DNA from 3 places in the Sodalis sp. RH20 genome. Region 1 is predicted to be linked to each of the others. Evidence: predicted binding sites of a transcription regulator. Region 1 holds the regulator's gene; each other region holds the start of a gene.
The links. Region 1 encodes LexA, which represses DNA repair genes until DNA is damaged. Its sites were predicted from a motif close to TNCTGTATGTACATACAGNA; they were not measured.
Positions count from the first base shown of each region.

Region 2: the regulator LexA is predicted to act here: its motif matches at 1,821-1,840, upstream of sulA (SOS-induced cell division inhibitor SulA).
Region 3: the regulator LexA is predicted to act here: its motif matches at 1,424-1,443, upstream of dinB (DNA polymerase IV).

Region 1 covers NZ_CP178733.1:4,449,581-4,452,860, reverse strand. Annotated here, with positions in the region: gene plsB (glycerol-3-phosphate 1-O-acyltransferase PlsB) at 1-699, opposite strand, end outside; gene ACL2XM_RS20320 (diacylglycerol kinase) at 825-1,193, shown strand; gene lexA (transcriptional repressor LexA) at 1,314-1,922, shown strand; gene ACL2XM_RS20310 (CsbD family protein) at 2,328-2,537, shown strand; gene zur (zinc uptake transcriptional repressor Zur) at 2,769-3,278, opposite strand.
Region 2 covers NZ_CP178733.1:2,972,310-2,975,589, forward strand. Annotated here, with positions in the region: gene yccS (YccS family putative transporter) at 1-1,001, shown strand, start outside; gene ACL2XM_RS13790 (TfoX/Sxy family DNA transformation protein) at 1,045-1,650, opposite strand; gene sulA (SOS-induced cell division inhibitor SulA) at 1,860-2,366, shown strand; gene ompA (porin OmpA) at 2,718-3,280, shown strand, end outside.
Region 3 covers NZ_CP178733.1:3,487,579-3,490,858, forward strand. Annotated here, with positions in the region: gene pepD (beta-Ala-His dipeptidase) at 1-307, shown strand, start outside; gene dinB (DNA polymerase IV) at 327-1,412, opposite strand; gene dpaA (peptidoglycan meso-diaminopimelic acid protein amidase) at 1,598-2,335, shown strand; gene ACL2XM_RS16105 (class II glutamine amidotransferase) at 2,306-3,073, opposite strand; gene lpcA (D-sedoheptulose 7-phosphate isomerase) at 3,111-3,280, opposite strand, start outside.

The DNA of each region.
Region 1 (3,280 bases):
CTCCACGGCTTTTTCAATCGCCTTGGACGCCAGCAGCTTATTAAATAAATCCTGACGGACAGGCAGTCGCGGCCCCACAGCCACCAGGCGTTGGCGGGCAAAATGAATCATGGCGACGCGTGCCAGCTTCTGCGCGATGGTTTTATCGGTGCCATGCTCGGTCGCCATATAGCGCATGGACAGCGGACGGGAAAAACGCACAAAGCTGTCGCGCCCCAACCACAAGACGGCGATAAACTTCTGGAAACCATTGAGGAGGCGCAACTGGGGCGCCGGCTGGTTCAGCTGCGCTTCACGGCCGGGCGATCGTCCGAACATAACGGATACCGGCACCATCTGGACATCAAGCTGCGGATTATTGCGATGTAAATCCAGATAATCGTGAAACAGCTTCACGGATTCCAGTTTTTCGGAAAAATAGCGAAAAATACGGGGGCCATCGTGGATAAAGACGTAGCGCGGCAAGACGACGCCATCGATCTCTATCGGTATCAGCGGATCGGACAACCCCAGTTGCAGACATTGCGCGCGCAGGGTGAGCAGGTCCGTCTTGGAGTTATAGGGCAAAACATACATCATTGGCCGCAGCGGGTCCAAGCCGGCTTCTTGCCGGGGATTGGCGGGAATGGCTTTACTCCGCACCAGTAGCCTGAGCGGTAAATTCAACAACGTATAATAAATAGTACGCCAGCCTGACATATCTTCGTGAAGCCTCTTGTTAGCATTGCGCCACAAGAATACCAGAAACCGCGCGACAGATCTGTGGTGATGCGAACGAGAAGAAACGGTAATATAGGCACAATTTTTCTTTAGCGCGCAAAATTATGGCAAACCAAACCAACGGACTTCGGCGCATCTTTAACGCCATGGGCTATTCCATAAAAGGATATCGCGCCGCCTGGCGGCATGAAGCCGCTTTTCGCCAGGAAGTGGTGGTTGCCGTGGTGGCGGTTGCCCTTGCCTGTTACCTGGAGCCAGAACCCGTGGCGCGGATTTTATTGATCGGTTCGGTATGGCTGGTGCTGATCGTTGAGATCGTGAATAGTGCTATTGAAGCGGTGGTGGATCGCATCGGGCCGGAGCTGCATCCACTTTCTGGCCGGGCGAAGGACCTGGGCTCGGCGGCGGTGACCCTGGCCATTGTTTTGGCGCTGTTCGTGTGGATAACGCTGTTATGGCGGTATATTCCTTAAAATGGCCGGCGCGGCCGGTCGTCGGCAGGGTTTTATCACATTTTGCAACGCTTGTGGTTTTCAATTGCTGCGGACCTGTATATACTCACAGAAAGACTGTATAAACAAACAGGGGACGGAATGAAAGCATTAACCGCCAGACAACAAGAGGTATTTGACCTCATCCGCGATCATCTTGCGCAAACCGGCATGCCGCCGACCCGGGCGGAGATCGCGCATCGTCTGGGATTTAAATCCCCTAACGCCGCCGAAGAGCACCTTAAGGCGCTGGCGCGCAAGGGCGCCATTGAAATCGTTTCCGGCGCCTCGCGCGGCATCCGGTTATTGATAGAAGAAGAAACCGGCCTGCCGCTGATCGGCCGCGTGGCCGCCGGAGAACCCCTGCTGGCCGAACAGCATATCGAAAGCCATTACCAGATCGATCCCGATCTGTTTAAGCCCCACGCGGATTTCCTGCTGCGTGTCAGCGGCATGTCCATGAAGGATATCGGCATCATGGACGGCGATCTGCTGGCGGTGCATAAAACCCAGGATGCCCATAACGGTCAGGTCGTGGTGGCGCGAATCAATGACGAGGTCACGGTAAAACGCCTGAAAAGACACGGTAACATCGTTGAGTTGCTACCGGAAAACAGCGAGTTTTCGCCCATTATTGTCGATTTGCGCGAGCAGGAAATGTCCATCGAAGGTTTAGCGGTCGGCGTTATCCGCAACGGCAACTGGATTTAACTCACGGTGCTCCATGGCATCCTGAATATCCCTTATCCCGCGTCAGCGAGGATTTTATGGCGGATAACCGGCGACGCGGAATGCGGGTTCGCCGCCATAAAAGTGCTGCGGCGCGGCCGCTGCCGCTAGCGGTATTTATATTTAGTTACAATTAGCGGTGTACGGGCTGATACCTTCTACCTACTGTTTTATTTCACCTTATAGCCCATACGGCGTTTATAACCCTGCCAATATGGTCTAATCATCTGCTGAATAAACCTTATGCCAAATCCCCTGCTATACTTTAGACATAGGGTTAACTTATGACATGCAGGTTTTGGGACGCAATACGTGTCCTCGCTATGCGCTAACAAAACCTGGAGTGGCAGATGTTGACTGAGAAACCGATAACCAAGGAGAACTCCGATGAACAAAGATCAAGCCAGCGGTAATTGGAAACAGTTCAAAGGTAAAATGAAAGAACAATGGGGTAAGCTTACTGACGATGATCTGACGGTAGTTGAAGGTAAACGCGATCAGTTAATCGGTAAGATCCAGGAACGTTACGGTTACGGTAAAGAAGCCGCGGAAACGGAAGTAAAGGACTGGGAAACACGTAACAAATATCGTTGGTAATGATTTTTGGAAATCATGACTAATGATGACTAATGCATATTCACTGTGCGGTTATGGCTTCCTTAAGTGTTCCTACCCAAAGGTACAAGGACGTACCACCTATTTAATATGATCCTATCAGCATTCCTCTGTTTTGCGGCCTCTCCAATGTATTAACCAAACGCGTTATCTCACTTCAGCCATAATAAACGTCATTTGCTCCCGGGTTCTTGTAAAAGCCAAAATGGGACGCTAGCGTTTCTTTATCGCTACGCTATGATCGTGTCCGCAGTCCTGGGGATTGTCACAAGCTTGCACTTCGGCGCATAAGGTACAAAACCCGTGTGCCTCGACGACATTATGGCGCATGGCGAAACCCGTGGCTTGCGCCATTTTTTGCAAAATATCTTCAATGCCTTCGGTTGATTGTTCAGTCACCTGGCCGCAGCGATCGCAGATAAAGAAGGCGGAGGTGTGACTGGGCTGCTCAAAATGGTGGCAAAGAACAAAGCTGTTAGTGGATTCCACTCTATGGATAAAACCTTGTTCCAGAAGGAAATCCAGCGCGCGGTAAATTGTCGGCGGCTTTGCCTGCGGTTCCGTCGCCCGCAGCAGATCAAGCAGGTCGTAAGCACTGATCGCGCCATCCTGCTGTGTCATCAGGCGCAACACTTCCAGTCGCTGTGGCGTCAGGCGCACGTTGCGTTGCTCACATAATTGTTCAGCCTGGCTGAGCAATTGAGACTGATCGGTGGTATTCATAG
Region 2 (3,280 bases), 1.5 Mb from region 1:
GCATGCGCATCAGCCGCAACCTGAGCCCGGACTCGGCGCTGTTTCGCCATGCCGTGCGCATGTCGCTGGTGCTGTGCGTCGGTTATGCCTTTATCCAGCTCAGCGGGATGCGTTACGGCTATTGGATCCTGCTGACCAGCCTGTTCGTCTGCCAACCCAACTACCAGGCGACGCGTCGCCGGCTGGCGTTAAGGATAATCGGCACGCTGGCGGGTATCCTTATCGGCCTGCCGATCCTCTATTTTGTCCCGTCCATCGAAGGTCAACTGATCCTGATCGTGGTCAGCGGTACGCTGTTTTTTGCCTTTCGCAACGTGCAATATGCCCAGGCGACCATGTTTATCACCCTGCTGGTGATGCTGTGTTTTAACCTGCTGGGCGAGGGATTCGATGTGGCGGTGCCGCGGGTGTTCGACACCTTTGTCGGCTGCGCCATCGCCTGGGCCGCGGTCAGCTTTATCTGGCCGGACTGGCGTTTTCGCCGCCTGCCGGTGGTGGTGAACAACAGCCTCGCGGCCAACTGCCGCTACCTTGACGCCATTCTGGTGCAGTATCATCAGGGCAGGGATAACCGCCTGGAATACCGCGTAGCGCGGCGGGATGCCCATAACCGCGACGCGGAGCTGGCCTCGGTGGTATCCAATATGGCGGCGGAGCCGAGAACCCGCAGCGAGCTGCTGGAGTCGGCGTTTCGCCTGTTGTGCCTGAATCACACCCTGCTGAGCTACATCTCGACGCTTGGCGCGCACCGGGAGCGCATTGTTGACCCGGCGCTGATGGCGGTGCTGGACGATGCCGTCTGTTATGTGGACGACGCGCTGCAATGCCAGGAGCATTTCGCGCAGCGGGTGGAACAGGAACGGGAACGGCTTATCGCGCGCATCCAGCGGCTGTTGCCGGACCCGGAAGCCAGGGAACAGCTGGTTTTGCAGCAAATCAGCCTGTTGCTTGATTTGCTGCCGGAACTGATTGAGCGTAAACAGCACATAGAAAAACAGTGACGGCGCCGCATGCCGCCGCCGGGCGGCATGCATTAACCGGCGGCTAGCGGCAGGGGAGCCGCGAAAACCAGTCCAGAAGCTCGCTGCGCTGCACCTGGGGCAACGCGGCATAGTGGCGCCCTGACAATGCCCCTTCCAGCGCGAGCAGCACGGTGACGCCCAGGTTCCGCTTGATTTTACGCAGTTTCAAATAGCTGCTTTTGGCGCCGTAATAGCGCAAGGCATCGATATCCCTGATACCGGCCTTCCATAACAGGCGCTCGATACCCTGCCCGATATTGGGCAAATCCTTTAACCGCAAGCTGGCCGCCTTGATGCGCGTTTCCTGCCTGGCCTCGTCGATGGCGCGGCGCGCCAGGTCCAGCAGCGTGTGTACGTCTTCCCACAGGCGTTCATCGACGTGATAATAGTTAAGCGCCACCGGCAGGCCCCGTTTGGTATAAATCAGCCGGCTCATTCCCTGCCCGAGGTAGATATGCTCGCTTTGCCGGGTGCCGCGCAGGTACAGTTCGCCGTCCAGAATCAGGCCGAACATGATTTTATCGGCGGCGATGCTGTACCCGCCGAACTGTGAACGGGTGGAAATATCACCCAAGGGAGAAAAGCAGTTTTTAGCCTGTGCAATGCGGCATTTATGTAGTACTTCCATGAACTTCTCCTTGTTGTGGACCGCGAGATTCCTTACTCAAAATTCGCAACAGCCCATAAAAATACGGTATTTTCCCAGCGGTTTTCAACTTAATCTCGGCGCGACGATCATTAAGTGGCAATTCTGCGAAGGTCATTAAATTTTTGATTGATTTTCGCGCCAAACCTCTATACTGTGTTTTTATACAGTGACACAGGGGCGGACACAAAATGCAGACTCAATACCATGCCAATTCTTCTCGGACGCAGCCAAGCCAGGGTGAACAGCCGATCGACAGCACGACGGCCCGTCCGGAGCAGGGTTTTATCAGCGAAGTGGTTTATTTCGAGGATCAGCCGGTTGTGGGGAATATTCTGTTGCCGTTGCTGCGTCTGCTGGGCACGCAGTCGCGCTGGCTGCTCTGGCTTACGTCGTCTCGCAGATTGAGCCGCCCCTGGCTTGAACAGTCGGGCCTGCCCCTGGAAAAAATGGTGCAGTTGCGCCATCGCACCGCGTTCGATACCGTCGCCGCCATGGAGAAAGCACTCTGGACGGGGAATTACAGCGTCATTTTGGGCTGGTTTCCGACGGAATTGACGGCGGATGAGAAAATTCGCCTGCGTGACGCAGCGCAGCATGGCGGCACTTATGGGTTCATCATGTACCCGCAAAATGAGGTTTGCCGGAAATCTGGACAGTTTTCAGGCTTAAAGATTCATTCTACTTTGTATCATTAAGTAAATTTAAGATTAATCTCATTAGGGGCGTCGCATCTTGTGATTTCCGCCCCTGTAACTCAGAACAATCCAGTATATACGCGGTTCCCCGCCCGCAACGGCGCCTAAAGCGATATCACTTTTTTCGTCCCTATCATCAATAAAGCCTATATGAAACGCTGTTTTTTATTAGCGGCTTACTACATCTTACTTGTAAGTTTCCTACTTCGTTGTAGACTTTAATTCGCCAGGGCTGCTCTATAACGCCTTTTAAGGGCGATGTACAAACCCAGAGCATGGACACTGGCAATGGAATATTTAAATTAGCTTTAAGAGCTCATTGCCTATTTGGATGATAACGAGGCGCAAAAAATGAAAAAGACAGCTATCGCACTTGCAGTGGCACTGGCGGGTTTCGCGACCGTAGCGCAAGCCGCTCCGAAAGACAACACCTGGTACACCGGTGGTAAACTGGGCTGGTCCCAGTATCACGATACCGGGTTCTACGGTAACGGTTATGACAGCCGCATCGGCAATGGCCCAACCCGCAACGATCAAATCGGCGCAGGTGCTTTTGTTGGTTACCAGGCTAACCCTTACTTAGGGTTTGAACTGGGTTATGACTGGCTGGGTCGTATGGCCTATAAAGGCAGCGTTGATAACGGTGCATTTAAAGCCCAGGGCATTCAGTTGACCACTAAACTGAGCTACCCGCTTAACGATGACCTGGATATCTATACCCGTCTGGGTGGTATGGTATGGCGTGCTGACTCCAAAGCTAACTATGCTAATGGAGCCGGTGGTCGTCTGAGCGACAACGACACTGGCGTTTCTCCGTTGGCGGCTGCAGGTCTTGAATACGCAGTAACCAAAAACTGGGCAACCCGTCTGGAATACCAGTGGACCAACAATATCGGTGATGCCGGTACCGTTGG
Region 3 (3,280 bases), 960 kb from region 1:
GGCCGGCGCCGAAACAGCCGCCAAGGGCAGCTACCCGGGCTGGAAACCGGACGCCAATTCGCCGGTGATGCATCTGGTGCGCGAGACCTACCAGAAGCTGTTTAACAAAACCCCCAATATCCAGGTGATCCACGCCGGTCTTGAATGCGGTCTGTTTAAAAAACCCTATCCGCGCATGGATATGGTGTCCATCGGGCCGACCATTACAGGACCGCACTCCCCGGATGAACAGGTGCATATTAAAAGCGTCGGCCAATACTGGATATTGCTTACCGCGCTGCTGAAAGCCATTCCTGAAAAGCACTAAAGCGTAACGCCCCCGCGCCTCAGGAAAGAGGCCGGTGGCGCAAATCGTCTTCCCAATTAAGCATGAGCTGACGCTCGATTTGCGGATCCAATAACGTCACATGCAGCCCCACCAGCCGCACGCCGCGATCGCCGCGCCGCTGCTCCCAGGCCTGCCGCGCAATATGCAGCAAATCCTCTTTGTTCAGCTTCGGCCAGACATGCTCCTGGGTGGTCTGCTGGAAATCGGCGAACTTCAGCTTAATGCCCTGCCGGGCGATATGCAGATCCGGCCTGACCCGGCCAAGGCGTCGCTCCAGTTCCGGATAAAGCTGTTCGATAATGGCCTCGCACTCCACCCAGGCGACGATATCTTCCGCCAGCGTGCGCTCGACGCCGACGGATTTGCGCAGGCGATCGGACGAGACCTCCCGTTCGTCGATACCCTGTGAACGCTCCCAGATCACCCGGCCGAATTTACCAAACTGCCGCAGCAGCGTCGCCAGGTCACAGCGTTGTACATCCAGGCAGGTCGTTAAGCCCATGTCGGCGAGTTTTTTGGCGGTGACTTTACCCACGCCGGGTATTTTGCCTAACGGCAACTGCGCCAGAAAAGCCGGCACGTCCCCGGGAGTAATCACATACTGTCCGTTGGGCTTATTCAGGTCCGAAGCAATCTTGGCTAAGAATTTTACCGGCGCCACGCCCGCCGAGGCGGTAAGGTTCAGCTCGTCGGCAATCTGGCGGCGGATGGCCTGGGCCATCAGCGTAGCCGACCCGCTGTGATGATGGCTGTCCGTCACATCCAGGAAAGCTTCGTCCAGCGACAGCGGTTCAATCAGCGGCGTATACTGGCTGAATATATGCCGGATATGTTCCGAGGCTTCTTTGTAGGCCGCCATGCGCCCGGGCAGCAGTTTTAAATGCGGGCAGAGTTTCAGCGCCATGGCGGTCGACATGGCGCTATGCACGCCGAATACCCGGGCCGGATAATTAGCGGTGCTGATGACCCCGCGCCGGTCCGCCCGGCCGCCGATGGCGATGGGGATATCGCGTAAAGTCGGATCGTCGCGCATTTCCACCGCCGCGAAGAAGCAATCCATATCGACATGTATGATTTTACGCATTTATCCCCCTTAACTGTACAAGTATACAGTAAGGCGACGAATTTATACAAAACGTATCTTGATAAATATACAGGCAGTGATATCTTGTCGCTGTTTTAGTTGTTTTACTTGCCGTTTTTTAAAGGGTCCGCCGACAACGCCCCGTTGCCCGGCATCTTTATTATTTTGACTACGCAGGAATGATAATGGGCAAAATCGCGCTGTTGTTTGCGATATTGTTTTGTATACCGGCCATGACGTCCGTCAGTTATGCCAGTGAGCAGGCGCAGACGCAGGTATCGAAAGAATTAAAAGCACAACTATTAGGCTCACCGGTTTTTATTCAGATCTTCAAAGAAGAACGAACGCTTGAACTGTATGCCAAAATGGGTAATGAATACCGCATGCTGGGCAGCTACCGCATTTGTAATTTCTCCGGCGGCCTGGGTCCGAAACGCCGGGAAGGGGATTTTAAAAGCCCGGAAGGGTTTTATTCAATTACCAACCGTAACCTAAATCCGAACAGTCATTATTATCGGGCGATAAATATCGGTTTTCCCAACGCCTACGATCAATCGCAAGGCTATTCCGGCGCGATGCTAATGATCCATGGCGACTGCCGTTCTATTGGCTGTTATGCCATGACCGATGGATATATCGCCGAAATTTATCATTATGTGGAAGCCGCGTTGCAAAACGGACAGGCCCAGGTCAATATCCATATTTTCCCGTTCCGGATGACCGAGGCAAACCTGCAGCGCCACCGTTTTTCGACGTATTATCCTTTCTGGCGTTCACTTGAACCGGGTTATGCCTATTTTGCCCGCTACCACCAGCCGCCGGCGGTGGCGGTCGTCAACGGTCAATACACCATCAACGCGCCGCTGCAGTTAAACAGCGGCACCCCGGTGATTTCACAGTTCGCGCTCTCCGAAACGAAATAATACGCTCTCCCCTGGCGCAATCTTGTGCCAGGTTTCATTCCCCGTCAGCGGCTGCGTGGCGATAACGGTGACCACGTCGTTTGGCGTGGTCTGCTGCTGGAAATCGATCTCCACATCCTGGTCAAGCAATGTCGCCTTGCCAAACGGCGCCCGCCGGGTGATCCAATACAGATTGGTGGAACAATACCCCATCACAAAACGGCCGTCCGACAGCAACATATTGAAGATGCCCTTTTGCCGCAGCTCGCCGGCAAGCACCGCAATATAGCGAAATACCGCCGGCCAGTTAGCCGGGGTGCGCGGATAGCGCGCCGCCAGCCGGGCCAGCAGCCAGCAAAAGGCATATTCGCTGTCGGTTTTCCCCACCGGGCGATAACAGCCGGTATCCAACTGGCGAAACCCCCGCAGCTGGCCGTTATGGGCGAAGGTCCAGTTGCGTCCCCACAGCTCGCGGGTAAACGGATGGGTATTTTCCAACGACACCTTACCGCGGTTGGCCTGGCGGATATGCGACACCACCGCGCAGGATTTAATCGGATAATCCTGCACCAGCCGGGCGATAGGCGAATTGAAACTCGGCAACGGATCCTTGAAGGTCCGGCAGCCCATGCCCTCGTAAAAGGTGATACCCCAGCCATCCTTGTGCGGCCCCGTACGGCCGCCGCGTTGTACTAACCCGGTAAAGCTGAAGCAAATGTCCGTCGGTACATTGGCACTCATCCCGAGCAGTTCGCACATGACCCGTCTCCTATGCCAGGGCGTCTGAACGCCGTAATTACGCGCCCGCCGCCATCTCTTTTTCAATCAGTTGGATCAGGATATGGATCGCCTTGATATGGATTTCCTGAATACGATCGGCATAACCGAAATGCGGCACACGGATTTCCACGTCGGCGGTGCCGGCCATCTTGCCGCCGTCCTTGCCGGTGAGCACGATGACTTTCA